Regions from separate parts of the Nocardioides zeae genome, predicted to be linked through region 2. Evidence: predicted binding sites of a transcription regulator. Region 2 holds the regulator's gene; the other holds the start of a gene.

Region 1 (9,658 bases), 4.0 Mb from region 2:
GATCGTCGTCGTCAACGACGACGGCGGCTCGATCTTCGCGATGCTGGAGCAGGGCGACCCGGCCCACGCCGACGCCTTCGACACCCTCTTCGGCACGCCCCACGGCGTCGACCTGGCGAGCCTGTGCGCCGCGACGCGCACCCCCCACTGGCGCGTCGAGTCCGTCGCCGAGCTCGAGCACGCCCTCGCGTCGCCGGCGGGTGGGGTGGAGGTCGTCGAGGTGCGGGTACGCCGCGACAACCGCCGCGCGCTCGACACCGCGCTGCGTGGGTTGGGTGCCTGAGACGCTCGTCGTCCTCAGCCGGGCTGCGTCGCCTCGTGGGGCGGCCAGACGACGGTGAACCGCTCGAAGACGATGTCCTGGTCCTCGGACCACGTGGCGCCGCGGGCGGTACTGACCCGCGTCCAGTAGCGACGGTGCTCGCGCTGCCAGCTCGCCAGGCTGAGGTCGTCCTCGCCCTCCTCGGCGGCGAACGCAGCGTCGGCGCTCGTGAACGGACCCACCCGCAGCTCGGTGGTGCGCAGCACCGCCCGGGGGAAGCCGCCGCCGTCGCAGGCGATCCAGTGCGAGCCGATGCGGGGGAGCCCCTCTCCGCGGGCGAGGAAGTCGGCGACGAGCTCCGCGGTGGCGCGCTTCCGGCCCGACAGCACGAGCCCGAGCAGCTCGTCGGCGAGGCGCGCGGAGTCGCCGAAGTGCTCGACCGTGTGGTCGGGACAGGCACTGACGGCCTCCGGGTACGCCGCCGCGTACGCCGCCCACATCTCCGCCGCCGCCTCCCGGTCGGGGGCGCTGGCCGGGGTGCGGGGGGCGTCGGGCGCGGTCACGGGGTGATGCTCGCAGGCGTCTCGTCCGCGACGAGGTGGAGGGAGGCATGCTGCGCCGCCCGGCCACGGGGTGTGGGCGGGCGGCGGGTGGTGCTGGTCCTCAGGTCTCGTCGGGTGGTGTCCAGGGTCGGGTGCCGTCGCGGTCGACGAGGTAGGTCTGACCGTGGGGGCTGGTCCAGATGAGGGCGTTCGGTGGTTCGCCGTTGTCTGGGTGGGTGGGGCGGTAGGTCCAGCGTCTGCCGGTGCGGAGCTCGCGGTGGGTCTTCATGCGGTGGTGGCGTCGGCAGAGCGGGAAGAGGTTGGTCGTCGAGGTCTGGCCTCGTGGGCCGTTGTCGTCGTAGGCGCGGCAGTGGTCGAGGTCAGCGGTGCGGGAGCTGCGGGTGCAGTAGGGGAAGACGCAGCGGGGCCAGCGGGCTCTGACGTGGTCGGCGATGCGGTCCGGTGGGCTGTAGCCGTTCACGGCGTCGTCGAGGTTGAGGTCGATGATCGGCCTGATCGTGACGGTCGTGTCGGGGCTGGCGCACCAGGTCTGGACCTGCTCGACCGTCACCGCTCCACGCGGTGCGCCGGGGGTGTCGAGGCGGGCCAGGTCGATCCCGGTGGTGCCGGTGCAGGCGTCGATCCCCGGGCCGAATCCGTTGAGGGTGCCGGTGATCGCGGCTTGGTCGAGATGGACGAACAGCACGACCTCGCGCCGCGCCCGCTGGACCGGGCGTTGATCGCTCTCGGCGGACTCGTCGGCCGTGGCGTAGTCGAGGGTCGTGACGCCGTCGCAGCGTCGCGCGATCTCACCGAGGGCGATGGAGCGTCGTACGTCGAGGTCCTGATCGCACCCCAGGTCGACGAGGTGCCGGGCCACGTGCGCGACCGTCCGCTCGAGGTCGAGCGCGTCGGCAAGGTCGAGGGTGCCGTGGACGTCCACGGTGCCGCGCAGCGTGCCCGTGAGCGGGTCGGCGTAGTCCACGTCGCCGAGCTCGATGCTCAGGTGCCGTCCGCCGTCGGCCTCGGCCCGCTCGGCCTCGGTGGTCTCGGGGTCGAACCGCGCCGCAGCCTCGGCCACGAGCCGATCGACCTCGGGGCCGGTGGCCTTGTGCGCGACGTACGCGATGTGCCTGTCGACGAAGCTCGCCGCCTCGAACGTCAGCGTGCGCGTGGTCTGGGCGATCCGTCGTCCTCGCCAGACGTCGACCTCACCGGCAGCGATCCGGGCGTGGACACGCGGGAGCCGGTAGCGCAGCTCGACCGCATCCCCGACCAACCGCCGTGCGGCGTCGAACGAACAGCCACGGGCGGCGGCGACCTCGCCGATGCAGAACTCCGCCACCACCGGCGCCCCGGGGCCGCCGAGCTCGAGGAACTGATCCCCCGCCAGGGCCTCGGCGTCTCGTTCGTAGTGCCACTCACCCAGCACCGTGATCGGATCACCCACGACCTCCTCAGAGGTGTGCGCAGAAGCCCAGTCACCCACCGCCACGAACGCAGCCGCCTCCGCCACGCGAGCCGCCGTCGCGCGCTCGCGGACCGCGTCGATCAACGCGGTCGCTGTGGTGTGGGTCCCCCGATCCATGACCCCACTCTAGTCGAACACGCATTCGATCACCACCTCTTGGTGGTGACCTGTGGATGACCGACCCCCGCTGGCGCCGAGTTGTCACGTACGCAGCGACGACTCCCCGCCCCGCACCACGGCGTACATGACAACTCGACGCACCCGCCGCGCCGTCCGACCCAACTCGACGTCCCCGCCGCGGCGTTCAACCCACCTCGACGCCCACGCCGCGCCGTATAACCCACCTCGACGCGCCCGCCGCGCCGTCCAACCCAACTCGACGCGCCCCGTCAGTGCTCGGTGTGGAGCCGGGTTGTTCACTGGAGGGGTCGTGGGGAGCGCCCCCGCGACGTGCACCTCAGGAGAGAAACCTTGCCGCAGACCGTCGACGCCCTGGTCACCCCTGGCGCTGGCCAGCCGTTCGAGCGCTCCACCATCCAGCGCCGCGACCCCGGCCCGCACGACGTCGTCATCGACATCCACTACGCCGGCATCTGCCACTCCGACATCCACACCGCCCGCGAGGAGTGGGGTCCGGCGTCGTTCCCCCTCACCCCCGGCCACGAGATCGCCGGTGTCGTCGCGGCCGTCGGTGACTCCGTGACAACCCACGCCGTCGGCGACCGGGTCGGGGTCGGCTGCTTCGTCGACTCGTGCCGCGAGTGCGAGAACTGCAAGGCGGGGGAGGAGCAGTACTGCCTCCGCGGGGAGGTCGGCACCTACAACGCGCAGACCTACGACGGCGAGCAGACCCAGGGCGGCTACTCGCGCTCGATCGTCGTCGACGAGAACTACGTGCTCCGGATCCCCGAGGGCGTCGAGCTCGACGTCGCCGCCCCGCTGCTGTGCGCGGGCATCACGCTCTACTCGCCCTTGCACCACTGGGGGGCCGGCCCGGGCAAGCGCGTCGCCATCGTCGGCATGGGCGGCCTCGGCCACATGGGCGTGAAGATCGCGTCCGCCCTCGGTGCCGAGGTCACGGTGCTCAGCCAGACGCTCAGCAAGGAGGAGGACGGCCGCCGTCTCGGCGCCGACCACTTCTACGCGACGTCGGACAAGGACACCTTCAAGAAGCTCCGGGGCCACTTCGACCTCATCGTCAACACGGTGTCGGCGAACCTGCCCCTCGACCGCTACCTGTCGATGCTGCGGCTCGACGGCGCGATGGTGAACGTGGGCCTGCCCGAGGAGCCGGAGAACTTCCGCCCGTTCTCGCTCGCCGGCATGCGCCGCACCCTCGCCGGCTCGAAGATCGGTGGCATCCGCGAGACCCAGGAGATGCTCGACTTCTGCGCCGAGCACGGCCTGGGCGCCGAGATCGAGAAGATCACCGTGGACGACGTCAACGAGGCCTGGGAGCGCGTCATCGCCTCCGACGTGCGCTACCGCTTCGTCATCGACATCGCCTCGTTCGACAAGTGAGCACGCTCCACTAGCACGACCGGGAGCCAGGCCGCGGCCGCGCGCGGGTTTGCCCCGCGCGCGGTCGGGGCACCCGGGTCCGGGTGAGCGAGCCGCAGCTTCCACCGTTCTTCCGACCGCTGCGCGAGCGCCTGCCCGACGTCGACATCGTCGTGCTGCCGCCGCCGGCGCCTCGTGCCGAGCCCGTGCCGCTCCCGGCGCCGGCGGACGAGGTCGCGCGGCGTACCGCGGCTTGGGTGCGCGAGCTCTGGGACGGGTTCGGCGCCCCGGAGCCGTCCACGACGACGGTGCGCTGGACCCCGGGCGGGTCGCGCGGCGCGGTCGCCCTCGAGGTGCTGCTCGTCGCCACCCCCGTCGACACGACCGCCGCGCTGGCGGTGCTCGTCGCCGCCGCCGACTCCCTCCGTGTGCCCGGCGCCCTCGCGTGGCACGTGCTCACGCCGCCGACGGGTCTGGCCCGCGTCCAGGCGAGTGCCGAGACCGCGGGCGTGCGCTACGCCGCCGACCTCGTCCACGTGCCCGCCCGTGACCGGCTCTTCCTGCGGCTCACGGTCGGCGACCACGAGGTGGGCCCGGAGACCGCCGCGAGCCTGGCCGCGACCCCCGACGCCCGCGAGGGGGTGCGCGGGGAGTGACCGCCGAGTGGGACGACATCTACACCCCCGCCGCCTGGTGGGGCGAGCTGGACACCACCATGCAGGGGGTGCGCACCCGGCTCGGCGACCTCGCGGTCACGGCGTTCGGTGAGTCGGTGCGGCCGGCGGCCACGACGTTCGTCGAGGCCTGGCGGGGGTACGCCGACGAGAGCGTCGAGATCTGCGCAGGCGTCGCCGAGGCGCTGACGACGATGGCCGTCGACGTCGACCGCACCGACTCCGAGGTCGCCCAGGCCTTCGACGGTCTCGATGGCTCGATCGGGGAGGCGCTGTGACCACGATCCGGGTCGACCAGCCGGTCCCGGCGGCGACGTCCGACCTCGACGAGCTGACGGGGGACCCGGGCCAGGCCGACGCGTTCGGCCGTGACCTCTCCTCCATCGCCGTCCAGGGTTTCGAGGTCGTCGCGGAGCGCGCGCTGACGGCGCCCGTGGTGGCGTGGTTCGGGGAGTCGCGCGTCGCCTACGACGAGAAGGCGACCCAGATCGCGAACCAGCACCGCACCCTCACGGAGAACCTGCAGGCCGTGGCGCGCACCTGCTTCGCCTACGCCGACACGCTCGCCGACCTGAAGTGGGAGCGCGACGGCCTGGTGAGCACCCACCAGCACCTCGTCGCGACGCGCCAGACGCTGCTGAACGACATCACGGCGGCCGCCGACGAGACCGAACCGCTCGTCGTGCGCACCCTGCAGGACCGGGCGACCGAGCTCAACGGCGCCATCGCGACCTTCCAGACCGACTACGCGGACTGGCAGCAGCGCGTGACCGCCAACGAGACCCTCATGCGGGACGCGTTCACGCGGCTCGACGAGGTCGAGGAGGTGACGGCGCCGGCCATCGTCGACCCGATCGCGGCCGGCGCGATGGACCTGCCGGGCGCCCCGGGGAGCGGGGCGACGCCCGAGCAGGTCCGCGACTGGTGGAACGACCTCGACGCCGCGCAGCAGGAGGCGGTCATCGCGGCGTACCCCGACGTCATCGGCTCCGCCGACGGCATCCCGGCGGACGGGCGGGACCAGGCCAACCGGGTGTCGCTCGACGCCGACCTCGCCGATCTCGAGGCCCAGGACGCCATCGGCGCGCTCAACGAGGACGAGCGCCGGCACCTCGCGAACGCTGAGGCGACGCGCACGGCGCTGCAGAACGCGGACTCCTACGTCGACCCCACGACCGACGAGGCGCCGGGGGGCCAGCTGTGGCTCTACGACCCGACCGCCCACGGCGGCGACGGCGCCGTGGCGATCGGCGTCGGCGACCTCGACACCGCCGACCACATCGCCGCCCGCGTGCCGGGCATCACGACCGACCAGGAGGATGCGCCCACCCTCATGCAGGAGGCGATCAACACCTACCAGTCGACGGTCTACAACGGCGTCGACGGCACGGTGGCGTCGATGTTCTGGTTGGGGTACGACGCGCCCGACGCCTTCTACTCGCCGGCGACGCTGAGCCAGGGACGCGCGGAGGAGGGAGCCGAGGCCTTCGCCGACGACATCGCGGGCCTCCGGGCGAGCCGCGACCCCGACCTCGGCCCCGCCCACCTGACGGCGATCGGGCACTCCTACGGCTCGACCACCACCGCCCTCGCGGCCTCCGAGCACGACCTCGACGCCGACGACGTCGTGCTGCTGGGCAGCCCGGGCGCCGGCCTCCAGAACCCGACGGCCGAGTCGCTCGGCATCGAGGGCGACGTCTACGTCGGGCGCAACAGCCGCGACGTCGTCGGCGTCCTCGGTGGGGAGGGTGCGATCCACAGCCCCGCGGCCCAGCTCGGCTTCGATCCCTCCACCGACGACTTCGGCGCGATCCGCTTCGAGGCGGAGGACCCCAGTCGCAGCTGGCACCGCGGCGTCGCGCAGCACGGGCTCTACTTCGCCAACGACAGCGAGTCGCTCTACAACATCGGTCGCGTGGTGGCCGGCGACGGGGACGCGGTCAACGAGGCCGAGCACTCCTACGACCCGTGGTGGACCACCCCGGTCGATCCCGAGTGGGACCGTGACCCGACGAGCGACGAGTCGGGGCGGTCCGACACGCAGGAGGACGAGTGAACGGCGGCTGCCTAGGGTGGGCGCATGGCTCAGGTGTGGATGGACTACGACCGCTCCGAGGTGGAGGAGGTCGTCGGGCCGTTGCCCGACGGGCTGACCTACGCGCGCTACGACGGTGAGCACGAACCCGACGGCATCGAGCAGGTCGAGTTCTATGTGCCGCCGTACTTCGGCCCCGTTGACCCCGCCCTCGTCGGCCGCATGCCCGCGCTGAAGGTCGTGCAGGCGCCCAGTGCGGGCGTCGACCACCTGCTCCCGCACGTCCCCGCCGACGTCGCCCTGTGCCGCGCCGCGGGGGTCCACGACCCCGGTACGGCGGAGCTCGCCCTCGGCCTGCTGCTGGCGGCCCAGCGCGACTTCCCGCGCTGGTTCGCCCAGCAGCAGCGCCGCGAGTGGGACCAGTTCAACGGCGGCCCCTCCGTCGCTGACCGCCGGGTGCTGATCATCGGCTACGGCTCGATCGGCCAGGCCATCCACCGCCGCCTCGACGGGTTCGAGTGCGACGTCGTGCCGGTGGCGACGACCGCCCGCACCGGTCCGTACGGCGCGGTCCACGGCGTCGACGAGCTGCCGTCCCTGCTGCCGGGGGCGGACGCGGTCATCATCGTGACGCCGCTGACGCCGGCCACGGAGGGCCTCGTGGACGCCGCGTTCCTCGCAGCGCTGCCGGACGGCGCGCTCCTCGTGAACGTCGGCCGCGGCAAGGTCGTCGACACCGACGCGCTGCTGGCCGAGGTGAGGTCGGGGCGTCTTCGCGCGGCGCTCGACGTCGTCGACCCCGAGCCCCTGCCCGCCGACCACCCGCTGTGGAACGCGCCCGGCGTGATCATCACGCCGCACGTCGCCGGCGGCACGACGGCCATGCGGCCCCGGCTGTTCCGGATCATCGAGGAGAACCTCCGCCGGTACGTCGCCGGCGAGCCCCCGGTGCACGCGGTGGAGCGCTAGGCGCGTCGAGTTGGGTTGGACGGCGCGGCAGGCGCGTCGAGTTGGGTTGGACGGCGCGGCAGGCGCGTCGAGTTGGGTCGGACGGCGCGGTGCGGGGCGTCGAGTTGTCATGTACGCCGTGGTGCGGGCGGGGACTCGTTGCTGCGTACGTGACAATTCGACGCCGGCCTCGGATCGGTCATCCACAGGTCACCACCAAGAGGTGGTGACCGAACGCGTGTTCGACTAGAGTGGGGCCATGGATCGGGGGACCCAACACACGGCGGCGACGGCGGCGACTGCGTTGATCGACGCGGTCCGCGAGCGCACGACTGCGGCTCGTGTCGCGGAGGCGGCTGCCTTCGTCGCGGTGGGTGACTGGGCTGCGGCGCACACCTCTGAGGAGGTCGTGGGGGATCCGATCACGGCATTAGGTGAGTGGCACGAGGAGTCCTACGTCGAGGCTCTGGCCGGGGATCAGTTCCTCGAGCTGGGTGGGCCGGGTGCGCCGGTGGTGGCGGAGTTCTGCATCGGCGAGGTGGCGGCCGCCCGAGGGTGCTCGTTCGACGCCGCGCGACGGTTGGTGGGGGACGCGATCGAGCTGCGCTACCGCCTGCCCCGTGTCCAGGCCCGGATCGCCGCGGGCGAGGTCGATGTCTGGCGGGGACGGCGGGTCGCTCAGGCGACACGGACGCTGACGTTCGAGGCGGCGGGTTTCGTGGACCGGCACGTGGCGTACGTCGCGGGCAAGGCCACCGGTCCCGAGGTCGACCGGCTCGTGGCCGAGGCCGCGGCGCGGTTCGACCCCGAGACCACCGAGGCCGAGCGGGCCGAGGCTGACGGGGGCCGGCACCTGACGATCGAGCTGGGCGACGTGGGCTACGCAGATCCGTTGACCGGGACACTGCGCGGGACCGTGGACGTCCACGGGACCCTCGAGCTGGCCGACGCCCTCGATCTGGAACGCACGGTCGCGCACGTGGCCCGGCAGCTGGTCGACCTGGGCTGCGATCAGGACCTCGACGTCCGCCGCTCCATCGCCCTCGGTGAGATCGCGCGACGCTGCGACGGTGTCACGACGCTCCAGTACGACGCTGCCAGCGGGCCTGATGGCGACGAGACCCATCCGGTCCAGCGGGCCCGGCGCGAGGTCGTGCTGTTCGTCCATCTCGACCAAGCCGCGATCACCGGCACCCTCAACGGATTCGGCCCGGGGATCGACGCCTGCACCGGCACGACCGGCATCGACCTCGCCCGCCTCGACACCCCGGGCGCACCCCGCGGGGCCGTGACCGCGGAGCAGGTCCAGACCTGGTGCGCCAGCCCCGACACCACCGTCACGATCAAGCCCGTCATCGACCTCAACCTCGACGACGCCGTCAACGGCTACACCCCACCGGACCGCATCGCCGACCACGTCAAAGCCCGCTGGCCCCGCTGCGTCTTCCCCTACTGCACCCGCTCATCGAGAACCGCCGACCTCGACCACTGCCGCGCCTACGACGACAACGGCCCACCCGGCCAGACCTCGACCAAGAACCTGTACCCGCTCTGCCGACGCCACCACCGCATGAAGACCCACCGCGAGCTCCGCACCGGCAGACGCTGGACCTACCGCCCCACCCATCCAGATAACGGCGAACCACCGAACGCCCTCATCTGGACCAGCCCCCACGGTCAGACCTACCTCGTCGACCCCGACGGCACCCACCCCTGGCCACCCGACACGACCTAGCCGCCGCACCGCCGCCCGTCCCCACCCCGTGGCCGGGCGGCGCAGCATGCTCGAAGGTCCGGGGTCAGCGCCGCCCGAACCGCTCCCGCAACCGCCTCCACAGCCCGGGCCGCGGCATCTCCGCGCGCGTCCAGACCCCGCCCTCCTCCGCCCGGAATGCCTCGACACCCGCGGGCAGGTCGAGCACCTCGAGCAGCGCGGGATCGTGCTCCGCCATCCGGCCCAGGAACCCCAGCGCGATCCCGTCGTCGCCTGCCGCCTCGCCCGCGTGCAGCCCGCCGCAGAGCAGCTGCCAGCTGCCGTCGTGGTCGTGGACGACGTCGAGGACGGGCGCTTCGCCGGTCTGCACCCGCCGGCACAGGTAGGCCTTCGTCCCGTAGGCGACCCCGGGCAGGACCTCGTGGACGTGCTCGACCCACGGACGCCGGGGGAGGGCCCCCACGTCGGGGACCGGCCCGGCGACCACCGCCGACGACCCCTGGTCGCCGAAC
Region 2 (9,658 bases):
ACGTCCCCGACGCGGTTCCCCAGCGGACCTGCAGCACCCCGGGGGCGGGCGGGGCCGCCCGCACGTCGGTGACCGGTGGCGGCACCGCCCCGGCGCACGCGGTGCTGACGCGGGCGGACCAGGCGCCCAGGCTCCCGTAGTCGGACCACGTCGGGCTCCCGTCCGCGACCGTCCCCGTCGTGACGGGGACCCCGTCGATCTCGACGGCCCACCGACCGGCCGGCACGGGGCCGCTGACGAGCTGGGCGTCGAGGCCGAGCACGGCCCCGTCGCCGTGCGTGCCCGTGCCCGCCACCTCCTGGACCCTGCCGTCGGGGCGCAGGAGGCGCAGGCCGACGTCGAGGTTGCCGCCCGGCGATGGGGCCACACGGGCCCGGATCGTGCCGGTGCAGGTCGTGTCGACGAGGAGGACGTCGCGATCCGTCCTGGTGCCGATCACGCCCTCGGTCGCGCCCTCGGTCATGGCGTCGGTGGCGACCACGGTGCCGGTCGCGGGGGTGTCACCGTGGTCGTCGTCGCGGAGCGGAGCACCGTTGGCGGCGATGAGGGCGACGTCGTCCTCGCGCCGGACGGCACCGGGATACTCCCCGTTGCTCCACTGCACGAGGGGCACACCCTCGCTGCGGCCCATGACGGGGGCCCAGTTGCCGTGTCCCGGGTGGTACTCGAACTCCTCGTCACCGTCGTGCCCGAGGCCGAGGGTGTGGCCCAGCTCGTGGGAGGCGGCCGCCGCGAGCGTGTCGGCGAGCGCGGGCAGCCGTCCGGGGTCGGTGCGGACCGCGGCGAGGTCGGCCGGGTCGACGAACACCCACGCGGGGGACTGGTCGGCCGAGCCGACGCGGTCGAAGGCGTCGGTGAAGGCGATGCCGCCGCAGGGCTCGTCGCACAGCGTCGGCGCGGCGGACGTGTCGGTCGTGAGCAGCACCCGCATCCCGTAGGCGCCGTCCGCGGCCGACGAGCGCTCGAGGGCGGCCGCGCCCGGGTCGGCGGTGGTGACGTCGACGGCGAAGGGCGCCAGGTCGTCGGCGACCCGCAGCCAGACGAGCCGGACGAGCTCGAGGGTCGTCGGGTCCCACCCCGCGGCGGGGCGCAGGCCGGCGTAGGCGCCCGCCGGGAGGCCGTGCACGGTGTTCCACGCCGTGTCGCGCACCTCGTGGCCGTCGACGTCGAGGAGGACCGTGCGCGGGGCACCGGGGAGCGACGACAGGGCCAGGGGATCGGACGCCGGGGTGGCTGCCACGGCAGCCGCCGGGCCCGCCGTGCCCGCCGCACCGCCGGGCGCAGCGCCGACCGCCGGCGGCAGCGCGCAGCCGGCGACCACGAGGGCCACGACGACGAGGAGGCGGAAGGGCGACATGGGGCCATCCAACCCCGCCGGGGCGTCGGACGGGCACAGGTCCGTCGCCCTGGGGATGACGGGTCCGCGCTGTACGGGTGGGGACGGAGAGCGGGCCGTCCTGATCCGTGCGGCCCGCGCGGATCAGAAGAAGGAGAGCACGTAGGCGCCGAGGAGCGCGACGATCACCACGAGGGCCACGACCCGGGCCCAGGTCGGGACGCTGCTGACGAAGTGGTCGGGCGTACTGTCGTCCCGGACGCCGGTGTCACGGAGCTCCGGCGGGTCGTCGAGGTCGCCCGCGTAGGGCTCCCCGGCCTGCCACCCGCCCCCGTTGGACGGGTGCTGGCGCCGGGCCTCGAGCTCCGCGGAGCACTGGTCCATCCAGGCGTCGACGACGCCCGCGTCGTACACCTGGGCGTCGTGCACCGCCGGGAACGGACGGGGGTCGAAGGGGCCGGGGTGGAAGCCGGTGCGTCGGCCGCGACGCATCTCCTCGACCAGCGCGGTGACGTGGGCGTCCACGTCGCGGATCCGGTAGCCGTCGGCAGCCTCCAGCACCGGGAAGCGCGGGGTGTCGCTCGGCATTGCGGTCTCCTCGGGGACGGCCTCGACGTGATCCTACGGCCGTCCCCGGGCCCGGGACGACCGGGCCCGGAGCAGTCGGGATCAGAGGCGGCGGAGGACCGCCGTCACCTTGCCGAGGATGGTGGCGTGGGTGCCGTCGATCGGGTCGTACGCCTCGTTGTGGGGGAGGAGCCAGACCTGCCCGTTGCGGCGCTGGAACGTCTTCACGGTCGCCTCGCCGTCGATCATCGCGGCGACGATCTCGCCGTTCTCGGCCGTCGGCTGCTGGCGGACCACCACGTAGTCGCCGTCGCAGATCGCCGCGTCGATCATCGAGTCGCCGGACACCTCCAGCATGTAGAGCGTGCCGTCCCCGACGAGCTGCTGCGGGAGGGGGAAGACCTCCTCGACCCGCTGCTCCGCGAGGATCGGGCCGCCGGCCGCGATCCGTCCGACGACCGGCACGTACGTCGCGGCGGGGCGCGCCTCGCCGATGTCGGTCTCGTCGATGACGGACTCGTCCGCGCTGGAGAGCGCCGCGCGCTCGACCTCGAGGCCGTGCCCGACCACCTGGATCGCCCGGGGGCGGTTGGGGTCGCGACGGAGGTAACCCTTCTCCTCCAGCGCCTTGAGCTGGTGGGCGACCGAGGACGAGCTGGTGAGGCCGACCTGCTCGCCGATCTCGCGCATGCTCGGCGGGTAGCCCCGCTCGTCGAGCGCGGTCGTGATGACGGCGAGCACGCGCGCCTGGCGCGGCGTCAGGCGCGCCTGCCCCGCACCGGGCTGCGGCACCGCCGACACGTCCGTCACCCCTGCGTCGTCGCCCGGGTCCTTGGTCGCCGCCATGTCCGTCCTTCTTTCCGCGCCCTCGGACGCTTCGCCGCTCGGTCGACTGCTCGGTGCCCCCGCGCCGTGCTGCAGGCGGGACACCGTCGCGGACCGCACGCTAGTCGTCGGACCCGTGCGGATTCAAACATCTGTTCGACCGGCGTGTCCCGTGTCGCCGTCGGTACGCCGTCGAAGAAATGTTCGACCGCACCCTTGATCCGATCGAACACCTGCTCTAGTGTCGCTCAGGTGTTCGATCGAACGTGTGATCGACGGTGGGTCCGGCGGTGACGCCGACCAGAACTGTCGGTGGCCGTCGATAGACATCGCTCGTCACGACCCGACACTTCCCCAGGAGGTCACCATGAGCTCGACCGCATTCGCCCCGCAGCTGCCGGCAACCCGGTCCGCCCGTCCTGTTCGCGCGGTCCGTCCGGCGCGCCCGGCTCCCCGGGCGCAGGGCTCGCTGCGCCTCACGCGACGCGGCCGTCTGGTGGTGCTGGTGCTCGGTCTCGTCGCCATGCTCGCCCTGGGCGTCGTCCTCGGCTCGGTGTCCGCCGCGAGCGACGAGTCGACCGCCGGGCAGACGGAGACCATCCGCGTCCAGTCGGGCGACACGCTGTGGGACATCGCCGCGGCGCGTGCCGGTTCGGGCGAGTCGGTGCAGGACGTCATCGACGAGATCCGCTCGATCAACCACCTGAGCTCCGGGGCGCTGATGGCCGGCGACCAGCTCGAGGTGCCCGCGGCCGGCTGACGCCGCACCGCGTCGCGGCAGGTCCGCGACGCCCACGATCCCGGCAGGTCGACTCGACCCCGACCTGCCGGACCAGGGGAAGAGAGCGAGGGGCGGGCCTGCGACGGCGGGCTCGCCCCTCGTGCCGTTCCCGGAGGGTCGTCCCCGTCGTCCGGTCAGCGGGCGGCGCGCTTGCCGCCGGTCGGTCGCGGTGGCTGGTCACCGGGTGTGCCGCCCGCTCCACCGAGGAGGCGCAGGGCGCTCCCGCCGAGCAGCAGTCCGACGAAGAGGCAGGCGATGGCGCCGAGGCAGGCCAGCGCGAGCAGGAGCCAGGCGACGCCGCTCCCGTCGTCGCGCGCCGCGCGCCCGAGGTCGATCGCCATCCAGACGAGGTAGCCCCACGCGACGACCGTCAGCGTGATGCCCAGGGCGTGCAGGGCGAGGGCCCGGCCTGATCCTCGGGCGCGGTTCGGCTCTCCCGATCGGTCTCCTGCACGCTTCCCCCCGGCCACCGCCCCATCATGACGGATGGGGGCGCGACACGCCGCCGAAGCGCTCTGACCTGCGCGTTCGGCGGGTTCTCGGGAGCACTTGCACGGCTGGGGGGTGGCGCGTACGGTTACCCCCACATCTAGTACTTACACCGATGTAGTTATCCACATCTAGTCCCCAGAAGGCTTCTGTGAATCCACAGAAGTCGGCGGGTCCCTCCACAGGCGGGGCCGTTCCATCCACATCTACGTCCACACCCCGGATCCGAGGAGAGGTCGCGCCGTGCACTGCCCGTTCTGCCGCAACAGCGACACCAAGGTCCTCGACTCCCGGGTCGCGGAGGACGGCGCCTCCATCCGGCGTCGGCGCTCGTGCCTCGCGTGCGAGCAGCGGTTCACGACGGTCGAGCTCATGCAGCTCTCGGTGCTGAAGCGGTCGGGCGCGAGCGAGCCGTTCAACCGCGCGAAGGCCATCGCCGGCGTGCGGAAGGCCTGCAAGGGCCGACCGGTGAGCGACGACGACCTGGCCTGCCTGGGCCAGGCCGTCGAGGACACGCTGCGTGCCTCCGGCTCGGCCGAGATCAAGGCGCACGACGTCGGCCTCGCGATCCTCGGCCCGCTGCGGCAGCTCGACGAGGTGGCCTACCTGCGCTTCGCGAGCGTCTACCGCTCGTTCGAGTCCGCCGCCGACTTCGAGGCGGAGATCGGCCTGCTGCGGCTCGACCGGGCCGAGGCGGCGGCCGCCGCCGGTGAGCCCGGGGACGGTCCCGGTGGGGATCCCAGAACTGTCAGTGCCGTCGGCAACGCTGCACAGCGCCCGGCGCCCGCCACCAGCGGCTGACCACCAGCTGCCCGGCACGTCGTGGGGAAGCGGCGTGCCGGGCACACCATTCGTCCGTCGGCCTCGCGCCGACATCCGCACGCACCACAGCACGCAGACCAGCAATACATGTCGCCGCGAGAGCGTTGTACGGGGGAGTCCCCGGCCCTCGTGCGCGACCAGCACGACCGAACGACAGCCAGTAGTGACCCAGCAGCGACGATCGAGGAGATTTCATGACGGAGACGGTGAGCGGCCCGGGCGCAGCAGGCGCTGAGGGTCGTTCGGGCTCGGCCGGCCTCACCCTCACCCCGGTGTTCAGCACCCCGGGTGTGCACCCCTACGACGAGATCACCTGGGAGCGTCGCGACGTCGTCCAGACGAACTGGAAGACGGGTGCCACCGTCTTCGAGCAGCGCGGCGTCGAGTTCCCGGACTTCTGGTCCGTCAACGCCTCGACCATCGTCACGTCGAAGTACTTCCGCGGCGCGCTCGGCACCGACGCGCGCGAGTGGAGCCTCAAGCAGCTCGTCGACCGCGTCGTGAAGACGTACGTCGCGGCCGGCGTCGAGCACGGCTACTTCGCCGACGAGGCGGCCGCCCAGGTCTTCGAGCACGAGCTCACCTGGCTGCTGGTCCACCAGTACTTCTCGTTCAACTCGCCCGTGTGGTTCAACGTGGGCACGTCGAGCCCCCAGCAGGTCTCCGCCTGCTTCATCCTGTCGGTCGACGACTCGATGGACTCGATCCTGAACTGGTACAAGGAGGAGGGCTTCATCTTCAAGGGCGGCTCCGGTGCCGGCCTGAACCTCTCCCGCATCCGCTCCAGCAAGGAGCTGCTCTCCTCGGGCGGCACCGCGAGCGGTCCCGTCTCCTTCATGCGCGGCGCCGACGCATCGGCGGGCACCATCAAGTCGGGCGGCGCCACGCGTCGTGCGGCCAAGATGGTCGTCCTCGACGTCGACCACCCGGACATCGAGGAGTTCGTCGCGACGAAGGCGCGCGAGGAGGACAAGATCCGCGCGCTGCGAGACGCCGGCTTCGACATGGACCTCGGCGGCGACGACATCACCTCGGTGCAGTACCAGAACGCCAACAACTCGGTCCGCGTCTCCGACGAGTTCATGCGCGCCGTCGAGGACGGCACGGAGTTCGGTCTCCGCGCCCGCCAGACCGGTGAGGTCATCGAGACGGTCGACGCCCGCGAGCTCTTCCACAAGATCGCGAAGGCCGCCTGGGAGTGCGCCGACCCGGGCCTGCAGTACGACGACACGATCAACGACTGGCACACCAACCCCGAGACGGGTCGCATCACTGCGTCCAACCCGTGCTCGGAGTACATGTCGCTCGACAACTCGTCCTGCAACCTGGCGTCGCTCAACCTGCTGAAGTTCCTCAAGGACGACGACACGTTCGACGCCGACCTGTTCGCCAAGGCCGTCGAGATCATCATCACCGCGATGGACATCTCGATCTGCTTCGCCGACTTCCCGACGGAGCCCATCGGCGAGACGACGCGCAACTACCGCCAGCTGGGCATCGGCTACGCCAACCTCGGCGCGCTGCTGATGGCCATGGGCCTCGGCTACGACTCCGACGGTGGCCGCGCCATGGCCGGCACCATCACCTCGCTGATGACCGGCACGTCGTACCGCCGCTCGGCCGAGCTCGCCGCGATCGTGGGCCCCTACAACGGCTACGCCCGCAACGCCGAGGCGCACCAGCGCGTCATGCGCAAGCACCAGGCCGCCAACGACGCCGTGCGCACGATGCACAGCAACGACACGGCCGTGCACCGCCTCGCCACCAAGGAGTGGGCGAAGGTCGTCGAGCTGGGCAAGGTCAACGGCTTCCGCAACGCGCAGGCCTCCGTGCTCGCCCCCACCGGCACCATCGGCTTCATGATGGACTGCGACACCACCGGCATCGAGCCCGACTTCTCGCTCGTGAAGTTCAAGAAGCTCGTCGGCGGCGGCTCGATGCAGATCGTCAACCAGACGATCCCGCGCGCGCTGAAGAAGCTGGGCTACCAGCCGGAGCAGGTCGAGGCCATCGTCGACTACATCGCCGAGCACGGCCACGTCATCGACGCCCCCGGCCTGCGCCAGGAGCACTACGAGGTGTTCGACACCGCGATGGGTGCCCGCTCGCTCAAGCCCATGGGCCACGTCCGCATGATGGCCGCGGCGCAGCCGTTCCTCTCGGGCGCGATCAGCAAGACGGTCAACCTGCCCGAGTCGGCCACGGTCGAGGAGATCGAGGACGTCTACCTGCAGTCGTGGAAGCTGGGCCTCAAGGCCACGGCGATCTACCGCGACAACTGCAAGGTGGGCCAGCCCCTCTCCGACGGTGGCGGCAAGGCGAAGAAGGACGCGGCCGACGCCGCCGAGGCTGCCGAGGCGGCCGAGGTCGTGGAGAAGGTCGTCGAGAAGATCGTCTACGCTCCGACCCGCAAGCGCCTCCCGAAGTCGCGTGTTTCCCGCACGACGTCGTTCACGGTCGGCGGCGCGGAGGGCTACATGACCTCCGGCGCCCACGAGGACGGCGAGCTCGGCGAGATCTTCCTCAAGCTCGGAAAGCAGGGCTCGACCCTGGCCGGCGTGATGGACGCGTTCTCGATCGCGGTGTCGATCGGTCTGCAGTACGGCGTGCCGCTCGAGACCTACGTCTCGAAGTTCACCAACCTGCGCTTCGAGCCGGCCGGTCTGACCGACGACCCGGACGTCCGGATGAGCCAGTCGATCATGGACTACATCTTCCGTCGCCTGGCGCTGGACTACCTGCCGTTCGACGAGCGGGCGGGCCTCGGCATCTACTCGGCCGAGGAGCGCCAGCGTCACCTCGAGACGGGCTCCTACGAGCCGGTCGAGGAGACGGGCTCGGCGGCCGAGCTGCTCGAGGCGCCGACCGTGGAGATCACGCCGCTGCCCGAGGTCGCGGTGGAGGAGAAGGCTCCGTCGGCCGAGTCCGGCGCCAAGCCCGCCCCGAAGGAGGCCCACACCTCCGCGGAGCTGCTCGAGAAGATCACGGGCACGGCGGTCGACAGCCCGCTCTGCTTCACCTGCGGCACCAAGATGCGCCCGGCTGGTTCGTGCTACGTCTGCGAGGGCTGCGGCTCGACCAGCGGCTGCAGCTGAGCCTCACCCGCGTCACCCCGACGGCCCCGGTCCCTCCTCGTGGAGGGGCCGGGGCCGTCGGCCATGTCGGTCGCTGGCGGCACGCCGCTAACCTGCGCGCGTGGACTCCGTCGGTGGACCCCCGCTCCGGCTGGCCCTCACGGACGCTCTGGGCCGGGGCGACCGAGACGGGGTCGTCAGGCTGATGCAGGCGGCGACGCCGTCCGAGAGACGCTCCGTCGCTCCGTTCGTCCGCCGGCACGACGCTCGGGTCTCATCCCTGCCGGGTGGCAGCCTGGCGCCCGACGGTGAGTGGAGGGGCCGGCTGACCCCGGCCCACTGGTCGGCGTCCTCCGCAGCCCAGCTGGCCTGCCTGTCACCCGAGCGTGCCGCTCGATACTGGCCCCTCGACCTGAGGGACCGGATCGACCTGCCACCGGCACTCCATCCCGAGGACCTCCACGTCTTCGTGCACGAGTGGTCGGCGCGGCTCGTCCGGTCGCCGAAGGACTGGGACGGTCTCAACGGGATAGAGGCGATGTTCGACTGGGTCCGCGACGGCCTGGTGCCGCCGCCGCTCGACCACGGGGCAGTGCTCCTGCTGGGGGCGTGGTTGCCGTCGGCCCGTGGGGGCGGATGGCTCCTGTCGTACCTCGAGGCACGCCCCACCTTGATCGGGACGACGCTGGCCGCGGTCTTCGACGTCGACGGCGTTCCCGGCGCATCGCTGGCGCAGTGCGACCAGACGATGGCGTGGCAGTCGCGTCGGATGGATCGTCACGTGATCCCCGAGCTCGTCCGCCGCGGTCACTGGAGCCGCGACTTCGTCCTGGACGGCATCGAGCGCGCACTGCAGCGTGGCCAGACGGGCTATCACACGCGGTGGTTCGTCGGTCTCCGTGACGTCGTCATGCGGATGCGCGTCCGCTGACGCCCCCCAGCCTCACCCCGGCTGCGCCGTCACGATCCCTTCCGCCGCGGCCCACGCGGTGATGTCCCGCCGCTCGATCGCGGCCGCGATGAGGTCCGGGAACGCCTCGGGCGTGCACGCGAACGTGGGCACGCCCAGCCCGGCGAGCGCGGAGGCGTGGTCCTCGTCGTACGCCGGTGCCCCGTCGTCGCTCAGCGCGAGCAGCGCGACCACGGTGACGCCCGACGCAACGAGACGCGCGCAGCGCGCGAGCATCTCCTCGGCGATGCCGCCCTCGAACAGGTCGCTCAGCAGCACGAGCACGGTGTCGGTGGGCCGCTCGATGCGGCTCTCGCAGTAGGCCAGCGCGCGGTTGATGTCCGTGCCGCCGCCGAGCTGCACCCCGAAGAGCACGTCGACCGGGTCGTCCATGTCGTCGGTGAGGTCGACGACCTCGGTGTCGAAGACGACCAACCGGGTCGCGACGGAGCGCAGCGAGGCGAGGACGGCGCCGTACACGGACGCGTAGACGACCGAGGGGCCCATCGACCCCGACTGGTCGACGCACAGCACGATCTCGCGCTCGAGCTGGTGGGCCCGGCGCGCGTGGCCGACGAGGCGCTCGGGCACGACGGTGCGGTGCTCGGGCAGGTAGTGCTGGAGGTTCGCGGCGATGGTGCGCCTCCAGTCGATGTCGGCCGGCCGCGGACGGCGGGTGCGGGCGGCGCGGTCGAGCGCACCGGTCACGGCCTGCACGGTGCGCGCGCGGATCCGCTCCTCGATCTCGTCGACGACGGTCCGCACGACCCGGCGGGCCGTCTGCTTCGAGTGCTCGGGGATGACGCCCCGCAGCC

The links. The regulator LexA, encoded in region 2, represses DNA repair genes until DNA is damaged. The targets are predictions, from matches to a motif close to TCGAACANNTGTTCGA.
Region 1: a site for LexA is predicted at 7,663-7,678, ahead of QE405_RS19250 (HNH endonuclease signature motif containing protein). Genes of this name have one in related genera too.

Annotation. Positions count from the first base shown of each region.
Region 1 is NZ_JAUTAN010000001.1:4,059,234-4,068,891, forward strand. Features, by position in the region: gene menD (2-succinyl-5-enolpyruvyl-6-hydroxy-3-cyclohexene-1-carboxylic-acid synthase) at 1-283, shown strand, start outside; gene QE405_RS19215 (ASCH domain-containing protein) at 298-825, opposite strand; gene QE405_RS19220 (HNH endonuclease signature motif containing protein) at 926-2,392, opposite strand; gene QE405_RS19225 (NAD(P)-dependent alcohol dehydrogenase) at 2,747-3,796, shown strand; gene QE405_RS19230 (hypothetical protein) at 3,880-4,431, shown strand; gene QE405_RS19235 (hypothetical protein) at 4,428-4,727, shown strand; gene QE405_RS19240 (alpha/beta hydrolase) at 4,724-6,505, shown strand; gene QE405_RS19245 (2-hydroxyacid dehydrogenase) at 6,530-7,453, shown strand; gene QE405_RS19250 (HNH endonuclease signature motif containing protein) at 7,692-9,167, shown strand; gene QE405_RS19255 (DUF4262 domain-containing protein) at 9,232-9,658, opposite strand, start outside.
Region 2 is NZ_JAUTAN010000001.1:10,925-20,582, forward strand. Features, by position in the region: gene QE405_RS00035 (fibronectin type III domain-containing protein) at 1-1,357, opposite strand, end outside; gene QE405_RS00040 (hypothetical protein) at 1,481-1,924, opposite strand; gene lexA (transcriptional repressor LexA) at 2,006-2,749, opposite strand; gene QE405_RS00050 (LysM peptidoglycan-binding domain-containing protein) at 3,096-3,488, shown strand; gene QE405_RS00055 (hypothetical protein) at 3,644-3,979, opposite strand; gene nrdR (transcriptional regulator NrdR) at 4,242-4,799, shown strand; gene QE405_RS00065 (vitamin B12-dependent ribonucleotide reductase) at 5,015-7,915, shown strand; gene QE405_RS00070 (hypothetical protein) at 8,016-8,825, shown strand; gene QE405_RS00075 (vWA domain-containing protein) at 8,838-9,658, opposite strand, start outside.